DNA from 3 places in the Brevibacillus humidisoli genome. Region 1 is predicted to be linked to each of the others. Evidence: riboswitches for the same ligand, from Rfam matches in the RefSeq annotation. Region 1 holds a riboswitch; each other region holds the start of a gene.
The links. Region 1 has a riboswitch for cobalamin ahead of LOK74_RS17445 (FecCD family ABC transporter permease). Riboswitches for the same ligand answer to the same signal wherever they lie in the genome.
Positions count from the first base shown of each region.

Region 1 (10,888 bases):
TGGGCAGTGGCTACATTGAATTGTGCTCGGGGACTCCTATCCTGCTTGCGCGCCCTCACAGCCTCTACTTGTTGAGCCGGGTCGGCCTCTGACTCGCTGTAGCGTTGGATCGGCTGCGATTTTGGGAATCCTGTCATCCATTGTGCGACGGCCCTATTCCCGTATAGCCTGTGCAAGGCGAAAAGGTCTGTTGCCGTTAGTTGAATCGGATTTCCAGCACTTGGTTGATCATGGATGTGCCGCGTCGCAGCAGTCTGTCGTTTTTCAGGTAGTGCGGTCTGCGGCCGTTTTCGGGGTGTTGTAAACATACCATCTCCCCATTCCAGAAGAAGAGTGTTACTCTATATTTTACCAGACTGTGAACGAGGTGGATAGATTCAACCAAACAGGGGGAGAGGGGGTAGACGGATGAACATGAAACGTCCCGCTCCTGCTCTGCGGAGTCGGGACGTTCGGCCCTACCTATTGTTCAAATCGCTCCGGATAAAACCCTCTCGCCAATGTCTCTAGCGCAATCGGGGCACGTATTCCCTCGGCCGCCGCTGAGAGCGGGAGGACGATAAACCGTTTGTTTTGTATGGCCGGCACTTCGGACAATCCTTTTCGGGCCAGCAGCAGATCCCGTTTCTGCTGGACGGTTTTCTTTCCGTAGTCCATGATCACAATCACGTCCGGACGTCGGGCCACTACTTCCTCCCAGCTTACTTCCGCCCAGCCTTTTTCGATGTCGTCAAAGATGTTTTTCCCTCCGGCCAGTTCAATCAGGGGCGTCATGTAATTGTTGGCCGCCGTATACGGCTTGTCTTCCCCGCTGTCGTAGACAAACACGCGAAGCGGCTGCTCCACCGGACCGAGCTGACGCGTGATCGCTTCCATCTCCCGTTTCATTTGGTCAATCAGTTGGTCCGCTCTCTCTTCCACTCTGAAGATGCGGCCGATATTGCGGATATCTTCGTAAACGTCTTCCACAGTAGGTGCTGTGATGTTGGACGACTCCTGGATGTACGTCTTGATGCCCATCTCTGCCAACTCTTCTACTGTTCCCAACTGTTTTTCGGTAAAGGCGCTTTTCCATCCAGCGTAGGCAAAGTCGGGATTGGCGGCGAGAAACACCTCTTTTGACGGGTACTCGTCGGCGAGCACCGGAACCTGTTCATAGGCCTCCTGATATTCCGGCAAAATCTGATCATCCAGGTAGGCAGTGCCCACCATCACATCTTGCAAGCCCAAGGCAAGCATCACCTCGGTGGCGTGCTGGTTTAGGGCAACCGCCCGCTGGGGAGGGGCGGAATAGGTAATCGTTCGCCCCATGTTGGTCAGCGTCACTTCCGTCTCCTCCGTCTGCTGACCCGAAACAGCAGCCGTCCCATTCGTCACTGCCTGTTCACCTTGACTACAAGCAGCCAAAGCAGAACCCAGCAAGCACAGCATCGCTACCCATATTTTTTGTTTCCACGTATAGATCATTTTGTTCCTCTGTCTCATGTCTTACTTCTCCTCTTGTCATGGTTTCCCGATTCGATTCACGTTGTCAAAAGAACCGCTGTTACCTTTCCGTCAGTGCAAACCGTTCAGCATGGGCGGCCAAATAGACGATGTGCGGTTTCCCTGTTTTGGGATGGACCGTCACTTCCGCCTCCACGCCAAACACGTCCCTAAGCAGTTCGGGCTTCAACACCTGCGCCGGATGGCCTGATGCCGCCAGCTGTCCGCTGTCCATCACAAACAGATAATCGCAGTAAGCCGCGGCAAGGTTCAGGTCATGCAAGGCGGCCACAACGGTCACTTCAAGCGCTCTGACCAGATCCATCAATTGGAGTTGGTATTGAATATCCAGATGGTTGGTCGGCTCGTCCAGGATCAGCCACTTGGCCTGCTGCGCCAGCGCTCTGGCAATCAGCACCCGCTGCTTTTCCCCTCCCGACAGGGTCAACAAACTGCGCTGCGCCGCGTCCAGCATGCCGACCCGCTGCAGCGCCTCTCTGACAATCGCTCGATCCTCTGCGGTATCGGGCTCCAGCATTCGTTTATGCGGGTTTCGGCCCATCAGGACGATTTCCTCTACTGTGAAGTCAAAGTGGACAGGCGTTTCCTGACTGACCACAGCCAGTTGACGCGACACTTGACGGGGCGTCTGCCGATAAAGTTCCTGATCGTCCAGACGAATCACGCCCACATCAGGCTGCAGGACGCGATACATCGTCTTGAGCAGAGTCGATTTCCCGCTGCCGTTTGGTCCGATCATGCCGACGAACTGTCCGGATCGGATAGACAGGGAGATTTCTCGAATAATCGCTTTTTCTCCGACCGAGACGGATACCTGGTCTACCTCCATGCTCATCTGTTTTCCCCTCCGAACGAGTAGCTTGACCGCCGCAGCAGCCAGATAAAAAACGGGCCGCCCGCCAACGCCGTGACGACACCGATTGGCAGTTCCCCGGGAGCCAGCAGCAGGCGGGCCAGTACATCAGCCCAGATCAGGATCACCGCGCCTAGCAGAGCGCTAACCGGCAGCACCCTACGATGATCAGACCCGACGACAAATCGAGCGATGTGCGGGACGATCAGCCCGACAAACCCGATCGAACCGCTGACGGCGACAACCACCCCGATTAGCAAAGAGAGCAGCACGATCAGCCATTTGCGAAAAGCATGGGTGTTGACGCCGAGTGTCGCCGCCGCTTCCTCCCCCATGAGCAAGGCATTGAGCAAGCGATATTGAAGCAGCAAGAAAACCATCCCGCCTGTCACCACCACGTAAGGAATCATGAGGTACTCCCATTTCGCTCCTGCCAAACTGCCCAGCATCCAAAACAGCGCATCGCGAATTCCATGCTCATTTGGGGCAGCCGTGACGATGAAGTTGGTGGCCGCTGACAGAATCATCGAGATGGAGACACCAGCCAGCAACAAACGGGTTGTCTGAATGCTCCCTGCCACCTGGGCCAACAAGTAGACGGCAAGCATCGCGACCATTGCTCCAGCAAAAGCGCCTAGTGTCAGGGCATACGTTCCCAGAAAAGAGAATGCCCCGAAGAGTATCACAAGTGTCGCGGCGACCGATGAACCCGATGAGATGCCCAGGATATACGGTTCAGCCAGAGGGTTACGCACCAACGCCTGGATTGCAGTCCCTACAACAGCCAATCCAGCGCCTACGACCGCGCCTAACAGGACGCGCGGCAGTCTGATCTCCCAGATGATCTGTTCCTGCGGCTTGCTCCAATCCTGTTCAATCAAGTCCCCGAAAATGGGTACATGCGATAACGCAATGTTCCACACGACAGCCGGCTGAATGCTGACCGGTCCAAGCATCACCGCCAATGTCGCCGACAGCAGCAGAAGACAAGTCAGCCCAGTCAGCACCGCTGTAAACCAGAGTGGATGATGACGTAGAGGCAAACCGCGGTCCGCCCTATTGGTTCCTCCTCCAAGCATCAAAAAACCCCATCCAGTCGGATGAGGTTTGGCGTGCGCACGTACTGATGGCAAAAAAGACAGAACGCTCTTTCGCTTCACTCTACAGTACACCTCTCCTTTCCGCGAAGGCATAATGGGTGCGGCAAACTAGGTAGGTCTCCTGGCTTCCGGATCATCGCACTCTTCCGCCTTCCCCGCTAGTGGCGAGTGGCATCGTGGAAAAGCGCTCCCTGGTTACAGTGGCGGGACCGCTCGGGATTTTCACCCGATTCCCTGTTACCCCTTGCTTCTGCAAGGGCACCTAGCTGCTCCTATTCAGTTCGCTATTGTTACGTATTCGGCTCGAAGCCCTCAAATCCTTTTTCCTAAGCAGGTTAGATCTTCGTCAGCGGTGCGACCTGCCGCGCAAACTCAGGCTCAGGTGCCTTCCGCTCTTGTTGAACAGCTTGTGGCTGCTTCAGGGACTGCAGGCAGAGATAGCAAAGAATGCCGAACAGACAGGTGATGATCGCAGAGTGAAGCATTGTAGCGTACAGGTGTAGCTCAAACCAGACAACAAATCCGCCGCTGATCACCTGCAGCGCGACCAGGATGAAAGCCAGCAGACTGGCCACGTAGACGTCCCGCCTCTCCTGCCGGTAGTAACGGAAAGCATAGACCAGCACGACTAACAGCAACAGGAACAGACAGGTAGCTGCCAGTCGGTGGATGAAGTGAATCGCCACTTGACCGGTCAGTTCCGGGATCAACTCTCCTCCCCGACAGAGGGGCCATTCATTGCAACCCATGCTGGAGCCGGTATGCCGCACGTATGCTCCGAGATAGACAACACCGTAGGCGTAGATAGCCACTCCCCAGACCAGATTGCGAAAACGGCGGGAAACCGGCTGCCGTACATATTGATCCCTTCTCTCCCGCTGCAGGACAAACAAAGTAAGCAACAGCACTCCGCTGAACGCGAGCAGAGAGAAGCCGAAGTGCAAGGCAAGCACCGCAGAGGACTGGGGCCAGATCACAGCAGATGCACCCAACAACGACTCCAGGATAATGAAGAAAAGGCCGATCATCGCCAATGCCCGAACTTCCGCATTACCGCGAAACCTTCGCCAAGCAACAATAGAAAAGAGGATCACCACCAAACCGGCCACACCGGTGATGAGGCGGTGCGAGTATTCGATCAGCGATTCCAGCGTATACTCCGGTACCCACTTGCCGTTGCACAGCGGCCAATCGTTGCCACAGCCCATCGCTGAGCCCGTCTTGGTCACCAGCGAACCGGCCAGCATCGTCAAGAACATCATCAGTGTTGCTGATATGGCCAGCCATCTCAGCCACCTCTCACCCCTACCCACGTTGCTTCACCTCGTTCCCTTTCATCCGATTGCAAATCTCCTGGCTCATCGTCCACCTGCTGGTATGACAGCAGTGTCAAGCTTAGTTATACCCACACAATAAGGTGGCACCCGCAATGCCTTGGCCATAGCGGATGCCTGCGATACGTTCCCATCAGCAAGCACCGAGCTTGCCTGCTTTTTCGCTTTTACAACGCACTCACAATAATAGCGAAACAGAGCACCGTCAGGTAAATCAACGAGTAGCTAAACGCCTTGCGCGCCCAGACCAGATCGTCCTCTGCTTTAAAACCTTTCAGCAAGATATATAAATACCCGATGCCGAGGATGAGCGCCGTGGCCAGGTAGACATAACCGAGATTGGCGTACAGCATGAGCAGGAGGGAAGCGGGAACCATCGGCGCGGCATAGTTGAACATCTGCCGCTTTGTTTCCGCAAAGCCCTTCACCACGGGCAGCATAGGGATGCCGCCTGCCCTATATTCCTCGGTCTTCAACATGGCCAGCGCCAAAAAGTGCGGCGGCTGCCAGAGGAACAGGATCAAGAAGAGCACCCACGCCCCCATCTCCACATTGTTCGTAACCGCTGCCCAGCCGATCAGCGGCGGGATGGCGCCGGAGATGCCGCCGATCACGGTGTTTAGCGTAGTTACCCGCTTAAGCGGTGTATAGATCAACACGTAGAAGATGTGACCCAGCAAACCAAGCACAGCGGTCAGAGGGTTGGCAAACAGGGCGAGCACAATCAGCCCGGCAACCAATAGCGCAATCCCGATCGCCAGTGCATTTCGCGGATGGATTCGCCCGGAAGCTAATCCACGATTTTTGGTCCGCTTCATCTTGGCATCCAGTTCTCGATCCCAGTAGTTGTTTAACGTTGCGCCCGATGCAATCACAAATGCCGTTCCCAAAAGCGTTAATACAAGTGTATGCAGCTCCAGTTTGTAACCAAAGGTAAACACAGCCAACCAATAGCCAGTAAACGTGGTAAGCAAGTTGGACAGGGTAATCCCCGGCTTGGTGAGATGCAGATAATCGCTCCACGTAGCCGGTTGCATCTGCCCATCGCTCTCTGCTTCCAAGGAAAGGCTGTCAGATTGGTAAGTAGCCTGCTGATCCATCCTTGCTAACCCCTTTCTGAGGTAAGTCGCACCGGCGTGACAGGTCGTCATCCTGCCTGTCGCCGGAGCATCTATCCTTTGCTCGTGTGTCTGAATAGATACACGTAACAGAGCAGAAAAACACCCGTTCGATACGCCTCTCATTGTAGCGAAATCTAGTCAACGGAGTCAACTTGAGCCCCTCATTGCAGTGCCTTGCTGCCTCCACATCATCTCACCGTAACTGTACCAGAATCAAGTGGTCTGTAGCGACGGCAATCTTGACAATTTTATAACACTGCCGCTCTTGTCAGGCATGTGAAGCAGCATTGGAAATATAAGCCTATTTTCGAGCTGAATGGCACCCTGCCCGGTGGGGACCCATACTGTGATAGTAGTCTACGGGACAGCGGCGGACTAAGATCACGACAATACGGTAAGGAAGGGATAAGCTGTATGGATTTGCAATTGATCATCATTGGTCTGTTTGTCGGTTTCCTCGTCGGTCTCACAGGGGTGGGCGGAGCTGCTCTGCTAACGCCAATTCTAGTGATGTTGGGGGTTCAGCCAACGATTGCCGTAGGAACAGACCTCGTCTACAACTCGATAACAAAAGTTTTTGGTGCCTTGCAACATTGGCGGCAGCGTACAGTCAACCTGCGGGTCGCCATGTACTTCGCGATCGGCAGCGTTCCCAGTGCGATTTTGGCGGTCAACTGCATCCAGTGGATTGAGCTTGTCTATGGCGGCGCTGATCTGATCATCAAAAAAGTGTTGGGGTTTGCTTTGATCCTGATCCCCATCGCGATGATTGTGAAAACGATACAAGATAGGCGGGAACCTCACCCCAACCGCTGGCAGCAGTTGTCTATCTCCGAAAAGAAAAAGATCACGATCACCATCGGTGCCGCTCTGGGCTTCATCGTCGGTCTTACCTCTATTGGAAGCGGCTCGCTGTTTGCGCTTGCCCTGATGTATTTTTTTCAGATGAGCGGGAAAGAAGTGGTCGGGACCGACATCGCTCACGCGTTTGTCCTTGTAACAGCAGCAGGACTCGTACACATGAGCTATGGCACTGTCGATTACCCGATCGTCTTTCAACTGTTGGCCGGCTCCATCCCCGGTGTGTTCATGGGAAGTATCCTCGCGACGCGCGTCCCTACCTTCATCCTGCGATTTGCCATCTCGACGATCATCTTCTATACCGGACTGAAGCTGCTCTGACCCCTCCCATCCTGTTCTTTCGCTCTGTTTTTTCCATCAAAAAATTTTTGAAACAGTGCTTGCAGACCATCTATCGTCTCATTACTCTATAGATACGCTATGTTTACAAAACAGAAAAGAGGATTGCGATGAGCAGATGGCAAGGGGTTTTAAAGCGGTATGACACCGCGATCTGGGTCAGGGTGTTCGGGACCGTGCTGACCACACTGACCGGATTTATGCTGCGTCCGTTTTTGGTGCTATACCTCTACGACAAACTGGATGGCTCGATCCTGCTGCCCATGGTGGTAGTCGGACTGCAGCCGCTAACCGGCATTCTCGTCACGCTCTGGGGCGGTGGGTTGACCGACCGCTATGGGAGAAAGCCGCTGATGGTGACAGCCTTGATCGTACAAACTCTATCGATGACAGGATTCATCTTCGCCGAGTCGGTGTGGGAATTCGCTGCCTTGACTCTGCTCAATGGTTTTGGCATGGCCTTGTTTTTCCCTGCGGCCAACGCCCAGGTAACCGATGTTGTACCAGAGGAGCAGCGGGCTGAAGTATTTGCCCTGCTTCATACCGCGCTTAACGTGGGAGCTGCTTGCGGCCCTCTGCTGGGGCTGGCATTGTTCACACAGAGTCCGGCGCTCGTATTTTCCTGTGCTGCAGCTGCTTCCCTGGTTTACCTGCTGACTGTACTTTGGAAAATCCCAGAGACCCTGCCAGCCGACCTTCGGCTGCGCTCCCTTCCAGTCAGCCGCCATCCCAAAATGAAGCTGACCCAGCACAAGCCGTTGTTGTGGATGACTTTGTTTGCCACACCGATTGGCCTGTTGTACGCCTATACGGAATCGGTGCTGCCGCTCCATCTTAAAGCCAACTTTGTCAACTATGAGACGGTATTCGTCTGGCTGATGACGATTAACGGGACAACCGTCATCCTGCTGCAGATCTGGCTGACCAAGAAAACGGAGCATCTCGCCTTGCACAACGTGATTCTGGTCGCATACCTGCTGTTTGCCACTGTGGCGTTCGGTTACGGTTTTGGCAAAGTATTCATCCTGCTCGCCCTGATCGAAATCGTCTTTACGATCGGTGAGATGCTGGTTGGCCCCCATATGCAAAAGGCCGTTTCCATCCTGGCTCCGCCAGAGATGCGGGGCCGCTATTTTTCTATTTATGGGCTAAACTGGCAGGTCGCTAAAGCAGTCGGTCCCTTGTTTGGCGGGGTGTTGCTTTCGGCGTTTGGCGGGGAATTGATGTTCTCCGTAGTGGCCGTGCTTCTCCTGGTCTCAGGATTGGCCCAGTACCGTCTGCTGAGGCAGCTCCGTCATGATTCACAGGTGAAGGCGACGGTGTCAACCGCCACGCGTACCGGGTAAACCGGTGGCGGGCGGGCGCTGCTTCGTCCCGGTTTCCGTCATTCGCACGTTTTGATTCCCTTTTCAGACCAGTCGTATATACATACAGAAAGATGTATCAGCAAGGTTGGGGAGGGAGCATCCAGTGATCACGCTGAAAACGAAAGAGCAGATCGAACAGATGGCTCAGGCAGGGAAAATTCTGGCCGCCTGCCATCGGGAGATCGCTAAACGGATCCGACCGGGAGTCACCACTCGGGAAATCGACCAGTTTGTCGAACAGTTTCTGGAGAAACACGGCGCCACTCCGGAACAGAAAGGTTATCAAGGATACCGTTACGCTACCTGCGCTTCCGTTAATGATGTGGTATGTCACGGCTTTCCCAGCAAACAGCCGCTCGCTGCAGGCGACATCGTCACGATTGACATGGTGGTCAATAAGGAAGGATGGTTGGCTGATTCGGCCTGGTCTTATGCTGTCGGCAAAATCTCACGGCAGGCCAGGAAACTGCTGCAGACAACGAAAGAGTCGCTCTACGTGGGGATTGAACAAGCGGTGGCCGGAAATCGCCTGGGGGATATCTCCCACGCTATCCAAGTGTACGCCGAAAGCCGTGGATACGGTGTGGTGCGTGAATTCACCGGTCACGGCATCGGGCAGGTGATGCACGAAGATCCTTATGTCCCCCACTACGGTTCGCCCGGCAAAGGAATCCGCTTGAAAGCGGGGATGGTGATCACCATCGAACCCATGCTGACGACAGGATCATACGATGTCCGAGTGGATGACGACGGATGGACGGCACGTACGATGGACGGCAGTCTCGCCGCTCAATATGAGCATACCGTCGCGATCACCGATGAGGGACCGGTCATTCTCACAGAGCAATAACAGAAGGCAAGAGGGAAATCGAGAGTGCCATACGTTCAGTTGGCTAACCCCGCTGTTTTCGGCGGGGTTTTCTGCTGACCGGGCCAGATGCTGGAAGGGCAAAATCCAGTCATGGCAGCCCCGGACAATCTCATATAATCGTTATGAATCCATTTGGAGATGCGGGAGAGGGATTATGTGCTATATCTGGTAATCTTTTTAGTGACGTTGATCTGGGGAGTCAACGGCTTGATCGACCGTAAAGCCCTGTCCACCAGCCACCCGATCGAAGTCAATTTTATTACTACGCTGACGATGGTCGCCGTCGTGTTTCTCTCTTTCACGTTGGCGCGATGGTCGGGAGTCCCGTTTCACTTTCACAAGAATACCGTTTTGTATGCTGTTTTAAACGGAATCTTGATCCCCGCCTCATTTATCATCTATCTTTACGCCCTGTCCAAGGACAACTTCACCACTGTGATTACCATTACCGCTACCTATCCGTTAATCACCTGCATCCTTGCCAGTATCCTGTTTAAAGAGCCGCTCACCGCCAACAAATTCATCGGCCTAACAATGACCGTGATCGGGCTTTACTTTGTGCTAAGGGACTAGCTCGACCGATTCCCAACTCACAAGATGCTGGACAGGTCAGCGCGAAATGTTACCTCCTGTCATAACAGCAATCGGCAGCAGCCCCATCCTCGGAGCGATCGATCAACCCAATCTGGAGTCAGTAGCTGCCCTGCAGCCAGATCTGATCCTGGGCAGCAAAGGCGGTAAACCTGATGCTGGATGATATGTTTCAGTACTTGACGAAAGAATAGAACAATACGAGAAGGATAAGGCTGTTCCACCCTAGGTTGCCGAACAGCTTTTTTTGTGAGAAAAACCAAAACTTCCGATCTTAAGAGCATAACCTTCCGGGTCCCTTGCCATCAGACTGGACGTGTTCTTGTTGGGAGAACCTACGGTTGTATGACCCTACACTTCTGCACTTTCTTTTCTAAAGTAGATATGTTTTACTTAGTCCTGAATACAATACGACACAAAAAAGGAGAGTTGACCATGACAAGTTTAGCTGCTCCATTTCGACTAAAAGGCTTGGAACTGAAAAACCGTATTGTCATGCCGCCCATGTGCCAATACTCTGTCGAGGCAAAAGACGGCAAACCAAATGATTGGCATTTGGTTCACTATGTGTCGCGGGCGGTCGGGGGAACGGGTCTGATCATCATTGAGATGACCGATGTTGAACCGGATGGCCGCATCACAGATTACGATCTTGGACTGTGGTCTGACGAACAGATTCCCGCATACCGCCGGATTATCTCAGAAGTGCAAAAATACGGAGCCAAGATCGGGATCCAAATCGCCCATGCCGGTCGCAAGGCGGAAGATGCGGACGTACCAGTTGCCCCCTCTGCTCTTCGCTACAGTTCCGACTATAAACAGCCGCGTGCGCTGACGACTCAGGAAGTACAGCAGATGGTGGTCAAGTTTCAAGATGCCGCCCGCCGAGCGGTAGAGGCAGGGGTAGACACGATCGAGATCCACGGTGCCCACGGCTATTTGATC
Region 1 is NZ_CP087263.1:3,564,439-3,575,326, forward strand. Features, by position in the region: gene LOK74_RS17430 (hypothetical protein) at 1-308, opposite strand, end outside; gene LOK74_RS17435 (ABC transporter substrate-binding protein) at 463-1,485, opposite strand; gene LOK74_RS17440 (heme ABC transporter ATP-binding protein) at 1,547-2,341, opposite strand; gene LOK74_RS17445 (FecCD family ABC transporter permease) at 2,338-3,438, opposite strand; cobalamin riboswitch at 3,554-3,740, opposite strand; gene LOK74_RS17450 (COX15/CtaA family protein) at 3,795-4,721, opposite strand; gene cyoE (heme o synthase) at 4,961-5,893, opposite strand; gene LOK74_RS17460 (sulfite exporter TauE/SafE family protein) at 6,329-7,096, shown strand; gene LOK74_RS17465 (MDR family MFS transporter) at 7,225-8,460, shown strand; gene map (type I methionyl aminopeptidase) at 8,585-9,331, shown strand; gene LOK74_RS17475 (EamA family transporter) at 9,509-9,925, shown strand; gene LOK74_RS17480 (hypothetical protein) at 9,972-10,109, shown strand; gene LOK74_RS17485 (NADH:flavin oxidoreductase/NADH oxidase) at 10,379-10,888, shown strand, end outside.

Region 2 (10,888 bases), 620 kb from region 1:
CTCTCGCCCGTGCGGTGAAAAGCGACATCGACGCTGTCTATGAAAGCATCAAGATCGCACAAGATCCGTTTATTCATATCGTGCTCGGCACCTCCAACATTCACGTGGACAAAAAGTTTAACCGGTCTAAGGAAGCGGTTCTGCAGATGGGTGTTGACGCGGTCAAATACGCTAAATCTCTGCTTCCCCGCGTGCAGTACTCTACGGAGGATGCTTCACGTTCGGAATTTGAGTATTTGTGGCAAACGATTGAAGCTGTCGTCAAAGCAGGGGCTACGATCATCAATGTACCCGATACAGTCGGTTATGCGATACCGGAAGAGTTCGGCGATCTGATCCGCAGAATTAATGAACGCTTAAAAAATCTAAACGAGGACGTAATCTTGAGTGTTCACTGTCACAATGACCTCGGACTGGCAACGGCCAATACGCTCGCCGCAATAAAAAATGGAGCCGATAAAGTTGAGTGTACCATCAATGGATTAGGCGAACGGGCCGGCAACACTTCACTGGAAGAAGTGGTGATGGGACTCAAAGTAAGGGAGAATTCTTACCACTGTTCGACAAAGATCAAGACGACTGAGTTAATGAGGACCTCCCGACTGCTCACCTATCTAACGGGACTGGATGTGCAGGTGAATAAAGCGATTACGGGTGAAAACGCCTTTGCACATTCTTCCGGAATCCATCAGGATGGACTGTTGAAGGATAAGCAGGTGTATGAGATTCTATCGCCAGAGGAGGTCGGGGCAGAAAGTATGGAACTGATTCTAACGGCACGCTCCGGCCGCCACGCCTTTAGAAATGCCGTTGAGAAAATTGGTTTTGAAACAAGCGATTCGGCTGATTTTGAGGCGTTGTTCGAAAAATTCCTTGCCCTTGCCGATGCGAAAAAAGAGGTCTATGATCACGATGTCTATTACCTCGTAGCCAATCACCGCACACATGAAGCGGCGAGCGGCCATCTGTACGAATTGATTTCTTTCCAAGTGGTAACCAATGATCTGTATCCGACAGCGACCGTCAAAATGAACAAAGGAACAGAAGTCTTTAAAGGCAGCGCGGTTGGCGACGGACCGATCGATGCCCTTTATAGCGTGATCAAATCATTGGTGGGTCTGGATGTCCAGTTGAAAGATTACAAAATCAACAGCTTGTCCAGAGGAAAAGAAGCCATTGGGCGTGTCAATATCCGTATTGAGCATCACGGCAAAACTTACGCTGGGCGAGCCATGGACACGGATATCATCAAAGCGAGCGCAATGGCTTTCCTGAATGGCATTAATGCCGCATTATTAGATACAGCAAACGAATGTCCAAATCCGTTGAAGCGGTAAAAGTTAGAAGTACGGTTGAGATGATCGGATGACGCAATCAGCCAAGGGCTTGTCTTACGTATACAATAGAACATACTGTTGCTTGCACCGACCAAATTCGTGGTGCAAGCAACAACTTTGGGAGAGCGTTTGCCTTCCTATTCTCTACATTTTTTTATGACCCCCACATTTGGATTTACAGAGTGCCGTTGACAAGGAAAAGTCTAAGCATTAGAATGAGTTTGAATTCTGGCATTGTCTAAAAATTCATATCCGGAATAGGTGCATGATAAAACGCTTGCCGTTTTATCGGCTTAATTGGGAAGCCGGTTCGAATCCGGCACGGACCCGCCACTGTGTTGGGTATCAGCATGATGTGCTGACAACTTTCAGGAAAACCACTGGGCTTGTGCCTGGGAAGGTCTGAAAGGGATGCCCTCAGTCAGGAGACCAGCCTATTTTACGATCACTGTTGACCTACGGGATATTAGGGAAGGTGGTTGGTATGCTGATGACCATTTGGATGGACAAACACCTGATGTGAGTCCTCTCTCCATAACAGGTCTTGTTTCGCATGTGGTTTGACCAAGCATTTCTGACCTCTTACACCTGGCAGGAATGCTTTTTTTGTTTGCAAAAAGGAAAAAGGAGAATTCGTAATGAGAAAAAGCAGGAATACACAGCATGCATTCGTTACCTGGATAACTGCCTTCGTGTTGGTGCTGTCGTTGGTCGGATGCTCCACTCCGACGAAACAGACAATCGGGCAGGGCAGCAACCCAGAACCTTCAGCAGATCCGACTCCTGCCAAAACCTTGACGATGGCTTTCAGTTGGAAACCAGCTAGCCTGGACCCACATGGCAGTGATGGCTGGGAGGTCTTGCGGTCTGGTGCTGGGGAAACCTTGATCAAGCTAAATGAACAATTGAAGCCGACACCTTGGTTAGCCAAGGAGTGGAAACAAGAAGATGAAACGACATGGATCGTAACGCTAGAGGAAAACGTCCATTTTCATAACGGAAAGAAAATGGATGCGCCCAGTGTGAAAAACTCCCTGCTGCGGTCCATGACGAATGATCCAACCGTAAAGGATCTGCTGCAAGTAAAGTCAATCGAAGTACTGGCTGCGAATCAATTGAAAATCGTGACCGAGAAGCCAAACGCAGCCTTGATCGCCCATTTGGCATCCCCCTCCGCTATCATTGTTGACACAGAAACGATTGATCAGAAGGACAGCTATCCTGCTCTGACAGGCCCTTTTCAATTCAAGCAATTCAACGAAGACGAGTCGCTTGTCCTAGAGCGATATGAGGACTACTGGGGAGAAAAAGCACGCTTGTCAGAAGTGACGATTCGATTCATCGCTGATGGCAATACGAGAGTCATGGCCCTGCAGTCAAGGGATGTCGATGCCGCGGTCGATATCCCGATTGACTCGATCGAACTCCTGAAGCAGGATCAAAACATCGACGTATTAACCGCTCCCTCCCTGCGCACACACATGCTGATGTTTCATATGAAGTCTCCTTTTTTTGCAGAACTGGCTCATCGAAAAGTGGTCAACATGTCCATCCCCCGAGCAGAGATGGTCAACTCGATCATGAGAGGCGAAGCTGCGGAAGCGAACAGTCCCTTTCCAGACGTCCTGCCATTTGGCAAGATCCAAAAAGAGAGAGAAACACAGACGGTCGACCAATTGATGAAGCAAGGCGGCTGGGAGAAAAACAGAGAAGGTATCTGGGAAAAACAAGGGAAACCATTTGAAGTGAAACTGGTGACGTTTCCGCAACGGCCCGAATTAACGGTCATGGCGGAGATCATTCAAAATGAATTGTTGAAAGCGGGCATCCTGGTCCATATTCGGCAAGTAGAGAATATCGATGAAACTTTGGAAAAGGAAGATTGGGATCTGTCCATGTACAGCATGTTAACGGCCCACACCGGCGATCCGCAGTACTTTTTAAACATTTTCTATCGCTCTACGAGCCTCTCCAATATGAGCCGCTACGTCTCGCCTGTTTTGGACAGCATGCTGGATCAGCTGAACCAAACAACCGATCAAGCGAAGCGCAATCAATTGGCTGTAAACATCCAAAAGCAGATTCAGCAGGATCTCCCCCAAGCGTTTATCGTTCATCCCAACACGATTTTTGCAGTCAGACGTGGCGTGAAAGGCTTCACTCCCCATCCGGTTGAGTTTTACTACATCGATGCCCGCCTCGACGTGAATGAGTGAGAGCGGGATGATTCACTTCTGGGCAAGGCATATCGCGCAGTTGCTATTTGTGATCGCTTTTGTCTCCAGCCTTACTTTTTTCTTGTTGCGGTTATCTCCCGGCGATCCCGCCTACCTTTTGCTCACAACGACTGGCGTTCCTGTGTCCGAAGATGCATTGGAGCACGTGCGCAAAGAATTGGGATTAACCGATTCGCTCGGCAGTCAATATGTACAGTGGATGACGGATGTGTTTACCTGGCAATGGGGTACGTCTTACGTTTCTCGGGAACCTGTGTTGGAAGAACTGCTCAAACGGCTGCCGGCCACGATTGAACTAGCCGCGGCCGGACTGCTGGTGATGATGTCGGTCACGTTGGTTGTCGGGATCTCTACAGCGATTTACGCTCGTGGCTGGCTGGACCGCTTGGGCAGAGCGCTCGCTCTGTTAGGCTCTTCCCTGCCTTCCTTCTGGCTTGGCTTCTTGCTCATTTATGTCTGTTCCGTCCAGTACGGCTGGCTGCCCTCCATGGGGCGCGGCACCTGGAAACATCTCGTTTTGCCAGCTTTGACACTTGGGCTGGGATTGGGTACAGTGTACGCCCGCCTGTTGCGATCCAATATGTTGGCGATGATGAAACAACGTTTTGTCATTGCGTCAAAGGCACGGGGCTTTTCAAACAGCCGCATTTTTCTATCCCAAGTCTTCCGACATGCCATTCTGCCCATTGTGAATATGGCAGGGACGAGCTTCGCATTTATGTTGGGCGGCAGTGTCATCGTGGAGTCGATCTTTTCCTGGCCAGGCATCGGGCAATACGTGATGAAGGCGATTTCGCTTCGGGATTATCCGGTCATTCAAGGCTATGTGATTTTCGCTTCGATCTTATTCGTGATCATTCATCTAGTCGTTGATTTTATTTCTGTGCTTGTTGACCCGCGACTACGGGTTCGATAGGAGGAGGTAACCCATTTCATGCGTTTCATGAGCAACGACTTGGCTGGCATAGATAAGGGCTTTTTGACAGGCGTTGGCTTGCTTTTTCTGATCATGTTGATCGGTGCTTTCGCGCCGTCGATTTCTCCGCACGATCCCTTGGCGATTCAACTGTCCAATCGGTTATCTCCTCCCTCCTGGGACTTCCCGTTTGGCACAGATCACTTGGGACGCTGCGTGTTCTCCCGGATCTTGTACGGGATCCGAATCAGCGTGACGTCCGCGTTTTTGATCATGCTCCTCACCTTGCTGATTAGTCTTCCCATCGGGCTGATGACAGGGTTCCTGCGCGGACGTGCCGATCGTTTTTTGATGCGGATGATCGACAGTACCCTGGCGATTCCCGATATTGTGCTGACGATCGCCATTGTCGGTCTTTTAGGGCCTAGTCTTGTACATCTGATTTTGGCTATCATCATGGTGCGCTGGGCGAGTTATGTTCGATTGATACGCAGCCTTGTGCAGAAAGTGTGCCAGGAAGAGTACATCCTGTCAGCGCGGATGGCGGGGAATTCGCGCCTGCGGATCATGTGGCGTTATATTCTTCCGCAAATTGCTTCGCCAATCGGCATTTTTGGGGCATTGGATATGGGCCGAATCGTCCTGATGATGGCCGGACTTTCTTTTTTGGGATTAGGCCCTCAGCCGCCTACGCCAGAATGGGGGGTCATGCTGCATGACGCCACAGCATATTTTCAATTAGCTCCCCATGTGATGATTTTTCCGGGATTGGCCATTTTGCTCTTTGTTTTGTGCTGCCAATTCATCAGTGAACGGTATCGAAAAAGCGAACCCGCCGATATCGCAAGAGGTGTGACATGAGGACCATGCCTCCATCTTTGTTGTGTGTTGAACAGTTGGAAATCTCCTGCCAGGAAGATGGAAAGTGGACGCCAATTGTCCAAGATGTTTCGTTTCAGTTGTATCCGGGAGAGATGGTCACACTTACTGGCCCCAGTGGGTGTGGGAAAAGCTTGACCGCACATGCCATCGTTGGATTGTTGGAAGCGGGATGGAGAGTGACCAATGGTCGTATCCGTTATCAGGATAAACAGATTCTCGATCTTGACAGCAGGGGCAGGCAGAAGCTTCGACGCGAAGAAATTGGCTTGCTGATACAGGATTCCTTACATGGGTTAAACCCTATTCAGACTGTCAAAAAGCAGATGGTAGAAACGCTCCTGCAACAGAAGAGAAAGATCAGCAAAAAAGAACGGGACATATACTTGCATTCGCTGTTGCTGCAGGTTGGCTTTCGCGACCCTGCTTCTGTTTTGGCTTCCTATCCCTTTGAATTAAGCGGGGGGATGCGCCAACGCGTGTTGCTGGCGATGATGGTTAGTTTGCATCCCAAGATTCTCATTGCGGATGAGCCGACAACCGCGCTGGATATGATCAATCGAGAAAAGGTTTTATCCCTTCTGAAAAGGCTGCAGCACGATTTGGGCTTGACGGTTTTGCTGATTTCCCACGACCAGCAAAGTGTGCAGAGGTTTGCCGATCGCATCATTCGAATGGAGCGAGGTGGAATGGTTCGATGATTTTGCTAGAGCTGCGCAACGTAACAAAAGAATATCCAGTACGTACAAGAAGACCGTGGTTTCGGTCACATCCGACTCTGCAAGCAGTCAAACAGGTAAACCTGGCGCTGAAAAAAGGTGAAAGCCTGGGGTTGGTGGGAGAAAGCGGGAGCGGGAAAAGTACGCTAGCCAAGCTGATCATGAACCTGGAACCTGTCACATCCGGCGAGATCCTTCTGGATGGACAAGCGCTGACCAAAAGGCGCCTCAAGGAACGCCAGATTTACAAGCGGATGCAGCTGGTGCTGCAAGATTCCTCTGCTTCGCTCTATCCCAACATGCGCGTGGGTGAGCTTCTGGAAGAGCCGATTCGCAATTTTTTCCCCGAAGCAGCCAATTGGGAGGCACGCTGTAGAGAACTGCTGGATTTGGTAGAGCTTGATCATTCCTTTTTAACCAGATATCCAGACCAATTAAGCGGGGGGCAGAAGCAACGCGTCTGCATGGCGAAAGCCCTCGCCGTGCATCCGGAGTTGATTATCTTTGACGAATCGATCGCCAGCCTGGACCAACCAGCGCAAGCCTCGATCACCCGTATGCTCAAGCGCATCCAAGAAACAGAGCAGATCGCTTATCTGTTCATCACGCATGATTTGCAATCTGCCCTGCAATTATGTGACCGCATCACGGTCATGTATCAAGGAGAACTCGTAGAAACGTTTATTCAGGGCGAGGTTCATCAACTCCGCCATCCCTATTCGCAGCTGCTGTTTCAAACTCTCGATCTTGTTTCGTCCGCCGGTGAACAAGAAGATGCGCGGCAGCCGCAGCCGGTTCACATCGACGTGGCGGGGGTACGTTGAAGTCGAAACGCGAATTGGAGCAGGAACGGAGCGGGAGCCCGAGGCTCCCCCGGACCAACCGCTCCGTTCAACACTCCAATCGGTTACTTCAGGTACGATTTGGCGATTTCGATCAAGCCCTCTTTGCTGATATCGTTGCCTACTTGGATATTGTATTGCAGATGCTGCTCAGTACCCGCAATCTCATGTACCCATACGATCCCTTTTCCCCCGCCTTCATATTCGGTGTACAGCATTTCGACTCCATTCACATCGATCTTTTCCGATTTCCAGTTCCATTCATCGTGCGCATAGATCGTAGTTGGCTCATCAGATCTGGAGACAAAAACTTGGATCTCGCTCTCTCCTTTTTTGTATGTGCTCAGGATACGCCAATGATCATCAGAGAGTTCCACCGGCATCATCGCGTACTCCTTGTTCGATTCCTCCGCCTGCTTCCGCAGCTTTTCTGCTGTCGCCGCTTGCTCTTTAGGAGTTAGAGGATTCACTTCCGTGACGGGATCAAAGGTGAGCCTAGCCCAAGTAAACTTGTAATCTTCTTTTAAACTGTCCATAATCGCAGCCGACTCATCCTTCAATTTGCTCCGGAGGGCGGACGCATCGGTAAAGACTTCTGATTTGACTTCTGTCTCTAATTGGTGGTTGGGGTTGTTTGGAACGATGTAAAAGATCGCCGCTGAACCATCCTGCAGCAGCTCATCGGCCAATTGTGAGCTCATCGCCAAGCGATTCAGGTCTTCTTCTTGATATTGAGGCTGCTCCAACTCTTTCGATGGTTTTACCTCATACACCACTTCACCCTGCTGATTTTGCAACGACCCATATTTAAACATCGCAAAACCAGATGACACCGTCAACAGTACTCCCGCTACGACCAACAGACCCACTTTGTTTTTCACAGTAAATCGCTCCTTTTTGTTTTGATTGGCATTTAGCTTCCTCATCACGCTTCCCGTCAAGTCAACTTCGGGAAGCTGTGCGTTATGAAAAAGTTCTTTCAAATCCTGGTCCTTGTCCAACACCATCCGCTCCCTTCGCTTGGAGATAGTACTTGCGGAACTTTGCAGCCGTACGCTCGTATTTTTTTCGCAGATTGGCGCTGCTTTGATGAAAGATGAGGCTGATTTCTTGATAACTCTTGCCCTCAACACAGCGTAAAATGATCAAATTCCGCTCTTCTGCTGACAATCGGGACATGGCCTGATGTACGAATTCATCGAAATAATTGGCTTCAATCTGCAGATCTACCTCTTTGTTTTCCTTCTCATCTCGATAGAAGAAGGGAAGATATTTCGCCAGTTTTCGCTTACGGATCAGATCAATACATTGATTGTAGGATATCTTGTACAACCAAGCGCCAAACGGGATATCCCGGTTATACTTTTCCAGGTTGCGATATGCTTTCAGAAATACCTCTTGTGCGCAGTCCTCTGCTTCAGCGTAATCGCCAAGCATGTGGTAACAATACAGAAAGATTGATTTTTGGTATTCTCGCACGATATGCTCGAACTTCTCGGTATCACCACTCAGTACGTCAGCAACGAGCTGACGTAGCTCAGTATCATCCACTCCTATCACCCCTTTCATCCTATACAACGAATCAACTACACCGAAACGTGACAGGAAAAAAACAGATTTATTCATCGTACACCAAAAACACAACAAAGGACACGCATGATGCGTGTCCTTCGCGTGTCCTTCATGTGCAGGCAAAGCTTACCCGCAGTTACTCCAGTTCTCTTTCTTCAAAATGATAATCCACTTCTTTAGGCGCCACCTTGGCCTTGCCTAACGCCGGAGTATCAGGGCGGGCCGCCTGATATACGGCCGCCCCAACAATGTGGGATACCTCTGTTAATTTGTCCAAACTAATCTTGTCTATGGTGTCTTCCGGAGAATGATACCATGGTTCTACCGGCGCGTGGATGAATAGTGCAGCAGGTATCCCCACCTCAGTAAATGGAACATGATCGCTGCGTCCTTCCATCCCATAAGGAGTAGCTTCACCTGTTTCCGATAGACGGGCGCCCGCTGCTGCTCCCAGATCGGTGACGATGTTTTTCTCCCCGTCAGCCGTGTACATGATTAAGGGACCGGCATCCTTGCTGCCAACCATATCCATTTGGAACATGCCCACCGTGCGCTCGTAATCCTCTTCCGTCATTCTCTCCACGTATTCATACGACCCCAACAGCCCATTTTCCTCTGCCCCAAAGGTGACAAACCGAATATCGGTATCAGTCGGAGCATTGGCAAACACACGTGCCAACTCAAGAACGGTCGCTGTGCCTGACGCATCGTCATTTGCTCCCGGCGCTCCCTCTACGGAATCATGATGAGCACCAACCAGTATCAGTTCCCCGGTCGACTTTTGGGTCGCCTTTTTGGTGGCCACTACGTTATGGGACATCGCTTTGTCTGTCGCCGCTCCCTCCACAATCAGGGTGGCGGTAACGGTCTCACCAGCATCCAAGCGGGTTTTCAGAGCTTCCCCTTGCTCGTTGGTGATGGCTAGCGACGGAACATACCCATCATCGGGACCACCCAGCGTTCCATTCATCACACCGTCAGCATTGTTGTAAATAATCACAGCAGAAGCTCCTGCCGCAGCAGCGTTTAAGATCTTGGTTGCGAAGGTATAGCTGCCGCGTTTGATCAGGGCGATCTTTCCTGTAACATCCTTTCCTTCAAAATCACTCTCGGCTCCTAACCCACAATAAATTAACTCCCCCGTTACCGTTCCATTGACGCCATATTGGAAGCTGCTTGGAGCGGGATCAAACGTTATGCCGTCGACATGCAATTCCAACTGGTCAGGCTCTGTATAGGTGTATATCTCAAACTCTTGTACATCTGTATCATAACCATATGATTCAAATTCTCGTTTGATATACTCCACCGCCCGATCCTCAGCCGGAGTGCCGGCAACTCGTGGAGTCTTTGAAAGTTCAGCAATGTGATTGTAAATGTTCTCTACCTTAATCCGTTTGACAATCTTGTTATCAAACGCCTGGTCTGATGTAAGATTTTTTTCCGGTGCCGCCCATACCGCGGCAGTACTGAAACAAAGGCTAGCGGTAAGCAAAAGTGATAGAAGTGCTTTTCTTCTCATCGTGATCCCCTCGCTTTTCCACAAAATTGAAACTGCTCACAAAAAATAGTAAAAGAAATTCAACAACTTGTCCATTTTTAATTTTCGATATATTTTGATAATTAATGACAACAGCACACTATGTATGTTTGAAAAGAAGAGATGATAGGGATGAAAAGCGTCTTGGCTGGTGTTGCCAGAGGAGCCATGGGAGTGTAGAACCGAGCAATACCGATAAAACAGTTGTCTTCCGCACCAGAACAGCGAGCAAGTAGACCAGTACGAAAAAGAGGTATGGATACAGAAGAAAAAAGCTGTCCATATCGCTTTTTATGACGGATTGTTTACTGTTTGCTGATAGAGGTACTGCCAAGACACAATCAACAAGATAAAAGAGAGGAACAGAAATCAACTCTTTCCCATCCGTTCCTCTCATTGTAAATGTCTCAACCATTCGGTTCAGTGAACAATAGCATGGCGGAAGGCAGCCAATTGTTGCTGAATTGCTGTTTCCATAGCATGTTGCCGAGATCAGTCAACTTTTTTAATCATCGTATGAACCAGCATCAAATGTCAGGAGCGCCAATCGCTTTTCTCAGCCGATTGACAAGCTCAATCACCATTCCTTCTGTGGCAGGTGCATCCAACGACTGGCTGTGGTCATTGAGCAGATAACCGGCTGCCCGCAGTTCATCGTGTGCTTGTTGAGCCCAGTGCCGGTTGTCAGCAGGCGGTGCTGGCACTTGCGTAGCCAACAAGCCGGTCAGATAATCCCGAACAATCGATTGTCCATAATCCGCCGATGGCGCCCACTTGCCGCCGAGGGCTTCCACCGTCTCGGCCGTCCCTCGCAAGAAGGAGAAATGACGCGGATCGACAATCGGT
Region 2 is NZ_CP087263.1:2,949,280-2,960,167, forward strand. Features, by position in the region: gene LOK74_RS14565 (2-isopropylmalate synthase) at 1-1,337, shown strand, start outside; cobalamin riboswitch at 1,580-1,789, shown strand; gene LOK74_RS14570 (ABC transporter substrate-binding protein) at 1,976-3,553, shown strand; gene nikB (nickel ABC transporter permease) at 3,561-4,490, shown strand; gene nikC (nickel transporter permease) at 4,518-5,351, shown strand; gene LOK74_RS14585 (ATP-binding cassette domain-containing protein) at 5,348-6,070, shown strand; gene LOK74_RS14590 (ABC transporter ATP-binding protein) at 6,067-6,912, shown strand; gene LOK74_RS14595 (DUF4367 domain-containing protein) at 6,996-7,931, opposite strand; gene LOK74_RS14600 (RNA polymerase sigma factor) at 7,894-8,481, opposite strand; gene LOK74_RS14605 (M28 family peptidase) at 8,639-10,024, opposite strand; gene LOK74_RS14610 (glucosaminidase domain-containing protein) at 10,570-10,888, opposite strand, start outside.
Region 2: linked by a shared signal. The riboswitch ahead of LOK74_RS14570 (ABC transporter substrate-binding protein) and the one ahead of LOK74_RS17445 (FecCD family ABC transporter permease) in region 1 are both predicted to bind cobalamin.

Region 3 (10,888 bases), 1.9 Mb from region 1:
GCACCGATTTGATCGGCACCTCGGGATGGGTCTCTCTCATCACCCGCATCATGTGGATAAACGTACTGTAAAACAGCGGGTCCCCCTCGGTGACAAACACCACGTCTTTCCCTTGGCGCAGCCGTTCCCATACCTGGGCCACCGTGTTGCTCCACTCTCTCGCCAGAATCTCCTCATCCTTGGTCATCGGGAAGACGAGACCGAGCATCTCTTTTTCCGGCTGCTTCACGTACAGCTCGGCGATTTGATGGGCATAGCTTTTGCTGCCCATCCGTTTTTTGGGATAGGCGATCACGGGTGCTTCCTGCAGCAGGCGAAACGCTTTGACCGTGATCAGCTCCGGGTCGCCCGGTCCTACGCCAATACCGTACAATGTACCGATGTTGTTCACTGGCTGCTCTCCTCTCCTGCTTTTTGATAGGCAGTCACGATATAGACCGGATTTAGTCCTTCAAAGCGGGTCATGGACAATATCGGTTTGCTCCGTGACAACTGGACCAGTGTTACCTTGGTCTCGTGGCCTGATGCTGCAAAGGCCTGCATCGCCTGGTACAGTGTCTCCACTGTAGCCGCGTTGACCACAATCCGCCCGCCCGACTTCAGTCGATCGCAGCAGATGCGGATCAACTCTGCCAGCTCGCCGCCGCTGCCTCCGATAAAGACCGCATTTGGATCAGGAAACTGTTCCAGTCCATCCGGTGCCTTGCCGTGCACCAGCGTAAAGTCGGTACGGAACCGAGCCATGTTCTCCCGGCAGTTCTCCAGATCATCCGCGTTTTTTTCGATCGCGTACACCGCTCCCTCGCGAGCGATCCGCGCCGCCTCAATCGCCACAGAACCAGTACAAGTACCGATGTCCCACACCACACTCTCGGGGGTTAGCTGCAGCTGGGCCAGACTGAGTACCCGCACCTCCTGTTTGGTGATCAGTCCTTTATCCGGCTTGCGCTGGGCAAATGATTCGTCAGGGATGCCAAGCGGCCAAACGGGGCCAGCCTGCTGGCGACGCAGCACGACGACGTTTAATTCGGAAAAGGTGCGCTCCGCCATCTCCTGCAGGTCGTACCAACCGACCCGTTCCTGTGGACTGCCCAGGTTCTCTCCGACGAAGGCACGGTACTCCGTCATCTGGTACTTCAACAGGTAGGCGGCAATGGCGGCCGGGTTGTTTTCGGCATCCGTCAGCAGGGCTACTTTGTCCCGACCGTCGATCCGCTGGGCCAATCCCTGCATGCTTCTGCCGTGTACACTGGTCACATAAGCATCCTGCCAGGCCTCTCCCATCCGGGCAAAGGCCAGCTGAATCGAGCTTAGCGCAGGGTAGATCTCGACCGGCAGTTTTTTGGCCAGATAGCCGCCAATCCCGTAAAACAGCGGATCGCCAGAAGCCAGAATCACCGTCGCTCTGCTCTCTTCCGCCAAGCTCTCGACCAGTGCGGAAAGCCCTCCTTTTACCACCCGCTTCTCCCCGGTGTAGTCAGGAAAAAAAGCAAGGTGGCGCTCACCGCCAACCAGCAGTTCGCTTTCCATAATCCAACTGCGGTAGAGCGGGAGCAGTCCCGCCTGTCCATCATCCCCGATACCGATGATCTTAATCGGTTGCTTCATTCACTGTCACCCTTCCCAACAGAGACCCTTTCATCGTGATCAGGATCGTCTCAATCGTCATGCCGCCCTGTACTTCCCGCAGTCCAGACCGGCAACAGTATTCGCACAGTTTTTCAAAAAACAGCGGATGCTCCCCCATCAGGTCGCCCACTTGTGAAGCGGTGTTGGCTCCGCGGATCTCCGCCAGCAACTCGTCCGACGCCCCTGCTTCCTCCGCAACCCTGGCGAGAAAGTCGAAGTCGACGGGAGCGCTTTTGGAGTGGACCATCATCACGCCCTGTGCCACCTTGGAGAACTTGCCCATCATGCCGACCAGCGTGACCTGCTCGATCTGTTTCTGTTTGCACTGTTTGAGGGAAAAGCCAACGAAGTCGCCCATCTCCACAAACGCTTCCTCCGGCAGGTCAGGATACAGCTCCATCGCCGTCTTTTCGCTCTTGCCGCCGGTGGAGAGTACCACGTGCCGACAGCCCGCTTCCCTCGCCACGTTAACGGCCTGCGCAATGCTGGCTTTGTAGGCGGATGTGGAAAAGGGAACGACAATTCCCCGTGTTCCCAGTATCGAAATCCCGCCAAGAATGCCGAGCCGTCCGTTTAGTGTCTTTTTGGCAATCTCTTCCCCGTCAGGTACGGAGATCACGACCCGCACGCCGCGATCGATGCCAAACTGGCTCAATACAGACTGTACGGCCTCTCGGATCATCTTGCGCGGTACGGGGTTGATCGCCGCTTCCCCTACCGGCACGGGCAGGCCGGGCTTGGTCACCCGTCCGACACCAATGCCGCCGTCCAACTCGATTTCGTTCGCCTCGCTCCAGGAGACGGTGCTCTCGATCAACGCTCCATGCGTCGCATCTGGATCGTCACCGCCATCCTTGATTACGGCCGCGTAAGCTTTCCCCGCTTCAAAGCCGCATTTTTCCAAGGAAAAGGTAACCTCCTGACCGATCGGCAGCGGAATCGTCACCTCCTGTGGCGCCTCTCCAGTAATCAAGGCAAGCAGCGCCGCTTTTGACGCTGCCGTGGCGCATGCCCCCGTCGTATAGCCATGACGGAGTGGTTTTGCCTCCTTTGTCTCCATCGCACTCACGCCCGGACCGCCATCAGGGAGAGTGCGTTGACGGCTGCAACCGTGACGGGGCTTCCGCCCTTGCGTCCCAGGTTGGTGATAAAGGGAACGTCCAGCTTGGCCAATTCTTCTTTGGATTCTGCCGCGGAGACGAATCCGACCGGCATCCCGACGATGAGCCCCGGTTTGGCCACCCCTTCTTTGACCAGCCGAATCAATTCCAAGAGAGCCGTCGGAGCGTTGCCGATGGCGAAGATGCCTCCCTCCGCTTCCTGTACCGCTTTGCGCATGGAGACAATCGCCCGTGTCGTATTGAGGCGCTTGGCCTCCTCGATCACATCTGGATCCGATATGTACACCTTCACTTGGCCGCCAAACTGCTCCAAGCGCGGCTTGCTAATGCCGACCTGCACCATTTGCACATCAGCGACCACGATTTTGCCGCTGCGAATCGCGCGAATCCCCGCCTGCACCGCATCGGGATGAAAAATCAAGCTTCTGCCCAGTTCAAAGTCGGCGGAAGCGTGGATCACCCGCTGGACGACGGGATACTGCTCCGCTGTAAAGGGATGCTCGCCCAGCTCGTCGGTGATGATCTGAAAACTTTTATCCTCAATCTCCTGCGGCTGCACCGTTGCCGGTTTAAACTCCGTGCGAAAGTCCATACGGTCGTTCCTCCTCTACGTTTGGTTCAACAAAAGGCCAGTGGTCCGTCCCTGCTGTACAGGGGTATCCTGATTGAAGCCCTATGGTGCGGTACTCCGCTCTGCAGCGTCTACGATTTGCAGTTGACTGAGCCGCTTAAGCACGCTGTCAAAGTCGGAACATTTGGTCCCGTACCTCACTTTCGGCCGTGCGATGACAATCGTCTCAATCCCCATCTCCAGCGCTGCCTCCACCTTCTCATCAAACGCGCCTACTTTTCCGCTCTCCTTGGTGATCATCAGGGTCACCTTGTAGTGATCGTAGAGCGCTTTGTTCAGCTCCCTGGAAAAAGGGCCCTGCATGGCGACGATGTTTTTCTGTTCCAGTCCCAGTTCCTCGCACTTTTGCATATTGTCGAGGCGAGGCAGCATGCGGGCGACCAGTGTGGTGTCAGGCAGTCCGAGCAGCCGTTTCGTGAAGATAGAGAGGGTCTTGCTGCCTGTCGTCAGCATCACCACACCACGCTTTTTGGCGGCTAGTTCCGCGGCCTCCACGTAGTCAGCGACGGTGGTGATCTTCTCGTGCTGCGGAGAGCTGATGCTTTCTCGTTCATAGCGAATGTAGGGAACACCTGCCGCCTCTGCCCCGGCGATTGCGTTTTTTGACGCCTCCTCAGCATACGGGTGGCTGGCGTCTACAACCGCTTTCACCTGCTGGCGACTGATCAGCTCGGCTATCTCGCTGGCGGCCAGTCTGCCTACTCTCACCGGCAGGCCAGCTTCCTGCATACTCTTGGCCGCGTTTTCCGTAACCACGGTGGTCAGGAGATCATATCCCTCCTGTCTGATGCGCAATGCCAACTCTCTGGCATCACTCGTACCGGCCAGCATCAGAATCATCTGTCCTTCCTCCTCTTTTCCTGCAACTATGTCCTATTTGCGCACAGTCGGCTCAGTCCGCGTCTGGGGAGCGCCATGCCGGTCTTGGTCTGTTTCGTGCCGTTCATGGTCTGTCTGCTGATGCGTAAGCTGATCGCCATCCGTTTGATGGTGCTCATGATCGTGATGATGGTGGTGATGATGATTGTGATGGTGATGATATCCGTGACCATGATGGTGATGCCCATGGTCATGTGAATGGTCATGATCATGGTGGTGGTGATGGTGCCCGACATGCTCCATTGCCGCGAGACGGTACTGACAGGTGTCGCAGTTCATTTTTACCTCATCGGCAAGTGCCTCTCTCACCCGATCCTTCAGTACTGCTTTGAGCAGCGGGTGAAATCCGAAGTACTCTGCCAACGTAAATCGGACATCGGGTCGGGAGGTTTGCCAGTGCTGCACGTAGTCAGCCATCCGCTTGATCAGCACTCCTGTAAAGAGAAAGTACGGCAGTACCACCACATGCCGTGCCCCCAGCTTGAGGCAGCGTTCCATCCCCTCATCAAAGCTGGGAAACGTAACCCCCATAAAAGCCGGCTCCACCCATTTCGCCTTGCTGCGCTCCCAGAACAGGCGAGCCATCTTGTAGATGTCGCTGTTGGCGTCCGGATCGCTGCTGCCTCTGCCGACCAGCAGGACGGCCAGCTCTTGTTCGCGCCGCTCCTCGCATTGCTCCACTTCATCAAGACGTGCTTCCAGAATTCCCAGCACCAGCTCGTGAATGCCCACCGGACGTCCATATGTAACGGGCACATCGGGGTGCTTTGTCTTAAACTCATCCAGCGCTGCAGGGATGTGGATCTTCGCGTGGCCAGCGGAAAACAAGATGATCGGAATCACCACGATCCGGGTTGCTCCCCTGCTTAGACAGGCCTCCAGTCCGCTGTAGACGTCTGGCGGTTCAAACTCTAGAAAGCAGGTCTCCACAATCGGTGCTTCCACTTCGTCAACCAGCGAGGCGACGAACTGCCTCACTTCCTCATTGCCTGCGGCATCCTTGCTGCCATGGCCGACAAACAACACTGCCTCCATCTTCCCAACCTCCTCCTTTTTTCTCCCTAGGTGCCGCATACGGCGTCTTCGATCTTCACGGCGGTCATGTCCCGATAGGCAAAACCTTCAATCTCGCCGACGCGCTTGAAGAACTTGTGAAAGCGTTCGTTGGGAAACGCCTCCTCGCGATACCTGGTGACGATCCGCTCCAACAGCGGCACAATCTCCTCTGAGGGAATCCCTTCTGCCACCGGGACACCGGGATGGGCATTGCGGCCGACAGACTTGGCTCCCAGGAACAAATCAAACGCACCCTTGCGATAGACGATGCCGATATCCTCTTTTACCGCGCCGTAGCAGGCCATCCCGCATCCGTTGACACCCAGCTTCAATTCCTTGGGCGCCTGTAGCCCGCCCATCAGCCGGTTCAGCTCTTCTGCGTACGGAATCGCATCTTTCTTTTCGCCGTCACAAAAATCGCAGGCCTTGATCTGTACCACGTCACCTACCGGCATCAAAAGCAGTCCAGCCTCTCGCAGCTGCGCTGTGATCGCGGACGGATCTTCTGTCGGAATCCGCAAAATCATCTGATGATGAGGCGTATACTCGATCTCGCCCTTGTCCCCAGCCACTTCAGCCAGCAGCACCATTTGCTGGGGTGTCCATTTTTTATTCACCACACCTGGGCTGACCGCGCACTCAAAGATCGACTGCTGCCGAAATGCGGGAGTAGATGGGGAAATCGGTGCGACCGTGCTGGTCGCCACCGCGCTCCCGTGTGCCTGCTGCAGCGTCATCAACGCCTCTGCGGCCCAGTCATAAGGAGTGCGTGATCCGACGTGCAGATCGACTGCACTTGTGCGTTCATCGTTCGAACGATCATGGACCGTCCGGGAGATACTCGAATGCTCCTCAGTCGAATGGACGTCAATCATGCGGTTCTCTCCTGACCGATCCTCAGTCGAAGGGCCGTCGTCTGAACGGTCTCCAAGCGCCCATGGCTCGTTCTCCTTGCGCAGCCGCTCATGCGGTTTGAGCGGCTGTTCGTCCGCCGTCAGCGTATACTTTCGCTGATAGCCGCGAGGTGTGATCATTTTGCCGTCGTAGACAAACGTAGACTCATTGCCGATGATCACAGTCGTCAGCATGCCGATGTCGTGGTCCAGCATCTTTTCCAGCGTCGTCATCACGACATGCTCCCGCTCCCGGTAAGCGCTTTTGACGATCCCGACAGGAGTATCGGGGGAGCGGTACTTGAGCAGGATCTGCTGTGCTTCCACGATCTGCCGCGTGCGTCGGCCGCTCTTTGGATTGTAGAGAGCAATCACGAAATCAGCCTGCCCAGCCGCATCGATCCGCTTGGCAATCAATTCCCACGGTGTCAGATGGTCACTCAAGCTGATCGTGCAGGCATCGTGCATCACAGGTGCGCCTAACAGAGCAGCGCAGGAGTTGATCGCAGAAATGCCGGGAATCACTTCAACGGCCACTCCCTCGGCTTCGATCCACCCCTGTTCAACCAATACCTCGTAGATCAAGCCGGCCATCCCATAAACGCCTGCATCACCACTGGAGATGACAGCTACTTTTTTGCCCATCTCCGCCTGGCGCACCGCTTCCCGCGCCCGACTCACTTCTTCCGTCATGCCAGTGCTGACCACTTTTTGATCCGTCAACAGCCCGCTGATCAGCTCCACATAGGTGGTGTAGCCGATCACGATCTCGCTTTCCTGTATCGCGTCCCGAGCCCGTTTCGTGATATGTTCGAAACTCCCCGGTCCAAAGCCGATGACAAACAGTTTTCCTTTCATCTGTACACTCCTCTCCGTTTTTGTTTATCTAGCCTGACTCTGCTCCCGTTCCTTACGTTGCTCGCTATCGTTTTATCAGAGACTCCCATCGACTGGCCGGGATGCTGATCCAACCGGCATTAGGCAGGAGGCCAACCGATAGTCCGCACATCTGACCGATGCATTTGATCACACTGCCGTGGGTAATGATCAGCAGCCGTTCTGCAGGGTAGGCGGCCGCCAGGTGGAATAGTCCCTGCCGAATCCGCTCTCTCACTTGCGCCATCTCCTCGATGCCATACGAACCATCCATGATTTCCTCCACATCTTGGATCTGCTCGTCTCGACGCAGTTCATCTGCCGTTTTCCCTTCCAGAGGTCCAAATGACCGTTCCTGCAACTGGGGCAGCATCACGATCGGCACCCCTATCATCTCCTGTGCGATACCGGCTGATTGTCTGGCCCGCCTCAGCGGACTGGAGACGATCCGCGAAAACGGAGGGCTCTGCCGAAGCAGCTTGCGACATGCCTCTCTCACCTGCTCTTGGCCCGTCTCGTTCAGTCCGACATCCTGCACACCTTGTAACCGCCGCTCCCGGTTCCAATCGGTCTCACCGTGCCGCATCACGATCCAATCCATCTATGGTCATCACCGCCAGTCCTTTGTATCTATAGGATGATTCCCGGGCTTTGATCATGCGGTTTTTCACCATGCCGTTTTTCCCTGGGCCGGAATCAGGGCAGCCATTTATCCGCGGCTACCAGCAGCAGCAGGGCTACCGCTTCTGTCGACTCGATCAAGGCTCCGTAGGCGTCGCCGGTGTATCCACCCAACCGTCGGTGGATATAGGTGGAGAACCAATAGAGATAGAGCAGCGTCAATAAAAAGACGAGCATGTTCTGGTAGCCCACTGCCCACCAGCCAACCGACAGCACCGCTATACTGCTGACAAGCAGATGCCCTGTACCAATCCCCTCCCGCAGCCTGCTGCCGATCCCATCCTGGGTCAAGTAAGGCCAGTGGCGAATCGCGATTAGCAGATGCGTACGAGCGATTGCAGGGACGATTACCAGGCACGTCTGCAGATTGAGTGACAGCAGCTCGTATATGGCTGCGCCTTTTACCAGCAGCAGGGAAAGAGCGGCCAGAACACCCATCGCCCCAACCCGGCTATCCTTCATAATCGTCAGCACTTGTTCCCGTGGTCTGCTGCTGCCTAGGCCATCCGCCAGATCCATCCATCCGTCCAGGTGCAAGCCCCCGGTTATGTAAATCCAAAAGATGAGGGTTAGTACTGCTGCAAGATGATCGCTTAAAAGCAACTCGGAAAACCAGTTGCCCCCCCACAGCAGGAGACCGATGATCGCTCCAACCAGCGGGTAAAAAACCGCACTCCTGGACCAATCTGCTTCTTTCATCGGGTAGCGAGGTACCGGCAGACGTGTCAGAAAAGAGATTGCTTGAAAAAATGCTCCCATCTCTCCTCCTCCTCCTAGTTGCCGTCCCTAAAACTCAATGCCCTTAACCGCCGGCACTCCTTCATCGTAGTAATGCTTAACCGGGTTCATTTCCGTGACGAGATCGGCGATGTCGACAATCTCCGGTTTGGCTTGGCGACCGGTAATCACTAGGTGCATGCCATTTGGGCGATTTCGGATCAGATCCAATACGTCTGCCAGCGGCAGCACATCATCGATCGGGAAGCGCTCAATCGCCAGCGCGTTGTTCAACTCGTCGAGGATGACCAGGTCGTACTGCCCCCCCATCACCTTTTCCTTGGCCAACTGCCAGCCTTTTTCCAACGCTGCACGGTGCTCCTGAGGTGTCTTCGTCCAGGTAAATCCCACTCCTGTCTGGCAGATTTCAATCCCCAGTCGATCAAAGACGAGCTTCTCCCCGTAGGTTCGCTCCGGCGATTTAATAAACTGGATCATCAGTACCCGCTTGCCGCGTCCCGCGGCCCGTACCGCCAGTCCCAGCGCAGCCGTCGTTTTTCCTTTGCCATCGCCGGTGTAGACCAACACCAGTCCCCGCTCCTTATCCGGCCTGCTCATCAGACTCCTCCTCCTGCAGTAAGTAAAAAGAACCGGCTCCATCGCTGTGTGTTGACAGCGAAAGCCGACGCTTTGCTGATGCTCTCAACTTGTTTCGTTATGCAAACAACAGATGCATTGGCAAACAAACAAAAAACGCTTTGGCTCCTATGGGAACCAAAGCGCGGACAGCATGCGTGACAATCCTCACCTTTCCTTTGACCCGAAGGAAACCAGTGACACATACAAACAGGCAGGTCTCCTGGCTCAAGGATCATCGTCTACCTTATCCTTCCCATCGCCGGCAGCGACAGTGGATGCATCATTGCGCAAAGGAAGACTCCTCTTTTACAGTGGCGGGACCGCGTTGGATTTGCACCAAACTTCCCTTTTAACCTCATCTGCTGCCGTCCGTTCGGTACAGATGAGGACCTGTTTGCTTTTTATGCAATTGTTCCAATCCAGTGACAAGTTCTTGCTTTAATAATAACAAAAGCGGGACAGGATGCAAGGAAAAAGCTGTCTGCCAAGACCATTACAGCCTGCGCTCACCCGTACCACTGCAGCTTAACGTCCAAATACCGAATCTCATCATTCCACTGGGGGCGGAAAAACTGACATAGGCGGGCGGTTACGTCGGAATCTCCGTTTACTTGCCAACAAGATAAAGGTAATCAGACTGTGAGCAGTGAAAATCCCCACTAGACTTTGCATGAGAAAGGCAATGTCAGGCGTGAAGAGAGAGACGGACTTCCAGGGAATTTGGCTGCTATAGACAAACAACGGGATTAATCCGATCCCCAGAATGGCAGAAAGGACGCCAACAGACAGCCATATTTGATAAGAGATCATTTTATTTCGAATGATTCCTACGCAACTAAAGATAGAACCGACCACAAGGAGTACAGCAGCACTCAAGAGCACCCATTGCGTTGTGTGATTCATTTTCGATAATTCTGGATTTTCCCCGTTCATAATAGAAGTGAATTCCTTCCATCATACTCAAATAGGGTACGGCTTCAAATTCGTGGTATTTATTGGTCAAGAGAACAGCGCCGTAGTCTTGTTCGCTCTCCGAATCTCCTGGTAAGTATAATCATTTCAACCTATGCGTATAGATTGTACAAATAAACGGATACCTGGAGGAAAGATGCTGCGAAAAGGTATCGCGATCGTAATTGGCTGCCTTTTGGTGGGGACTGGAGTCAATCTGTTTATCTTGCCCCACAAGTTGATGGATGGCGGAATCATTGGAATCGGTCTGTTAGCGAAATACTACTTCTCCTGGCCTCCCGGATTGGTGATGATTTTGGTCAGTTTACCGATTTATATGCTCGTCTTTGTGTATGACAGAAGGTTATTCTACAATAGCTTTCACGGAATGTTGCTTTCCTCCTTTTTTATTGACTGGCTAAGTCCACTCCGTCGGATGCATGAGTTTCCGATTCCGTTTTCAGCGGTGGCAGGCGGAGTTTTTATTGGAGCGGGGATTGGCATTATGCTAGCGTTTCAAACGAATACGGGGGGTACTGATCTGTTGGCTCAGTTCTTGGCAACGCGTCTGAACATACCAGTTGCTTTGCTCATCTTTCTGATTGATGGGTTCATTATTTTGGGGTCTATTGAGGTTATCGGCAGACTGAATACGATATTTTCTCTGATTACCATTTTGTCAGTCGCCGTCGCGACACATTTCTTTCTTGTTGCCGGACAACCGAGGAAACCCTACGTAGTAATTGGTTCTGTAACTCATTTTATGAATCATAAATGATAGGGGCATCAAGCCTATTATCAAATATGGGGCTTGC
Region 3 is NZ_CP087263.1:559,854-570,741, reverse strand. Features, by position in the region: gene cobI (precorrin-2 C(20)-methyltransferase) at 1-391, opposite strand, end outside; gene cbiE (precorrin-6y C5,15-methyltransferase (decarboxylating) subunit CbiE) at 388-1,608, opposite strand; gene LOK74_RS02755 (cobalt-precorrin-5B (C(1))-methyltransferase) at 1,592-2,689, opposite strand; gene LOK74_RS02750 (precorrin-8X methylmutase) at 2,695-3,342, opposite strand; gene cobK (precorrin-6A reductase) at 3,424-4,221, opposite strand; gene LOK74_RS02740 (sirohydrochlorin chelatase) at 4,255-5,295, opposite strand; gene cobJ (precorrin-3B C(17)-methyltransferase) at 5,322-7,067, opposite strand; gene LOK74_RS02730 (histidine phosphatase family protein) at 7,132-7,686, opposite strand; gene cobS (adenosylcobinamide-GDP ribazoletransferase) at 7,782-8,525, opposite strand; gene cobO (cob(I)yrinic acid a,c-diamide adenosyltransferase) at 8,553-9,101, opposite strand; cobalamin riboswitch at 9,316-9,531, opposite strand; gene LOK74_RS02715 (YitT family protein) at 10,231-10,851, shown strand.
Region 3: linked by a shared signal. The riboswitch ahead of cobO (cob(I)yrinic acid a,c-diamide adenosyltransferase) and the one ahead of LOK74_RS17445 (FecCD family ABC transporter permease) in region 1 are both predicted to bind cobalamin.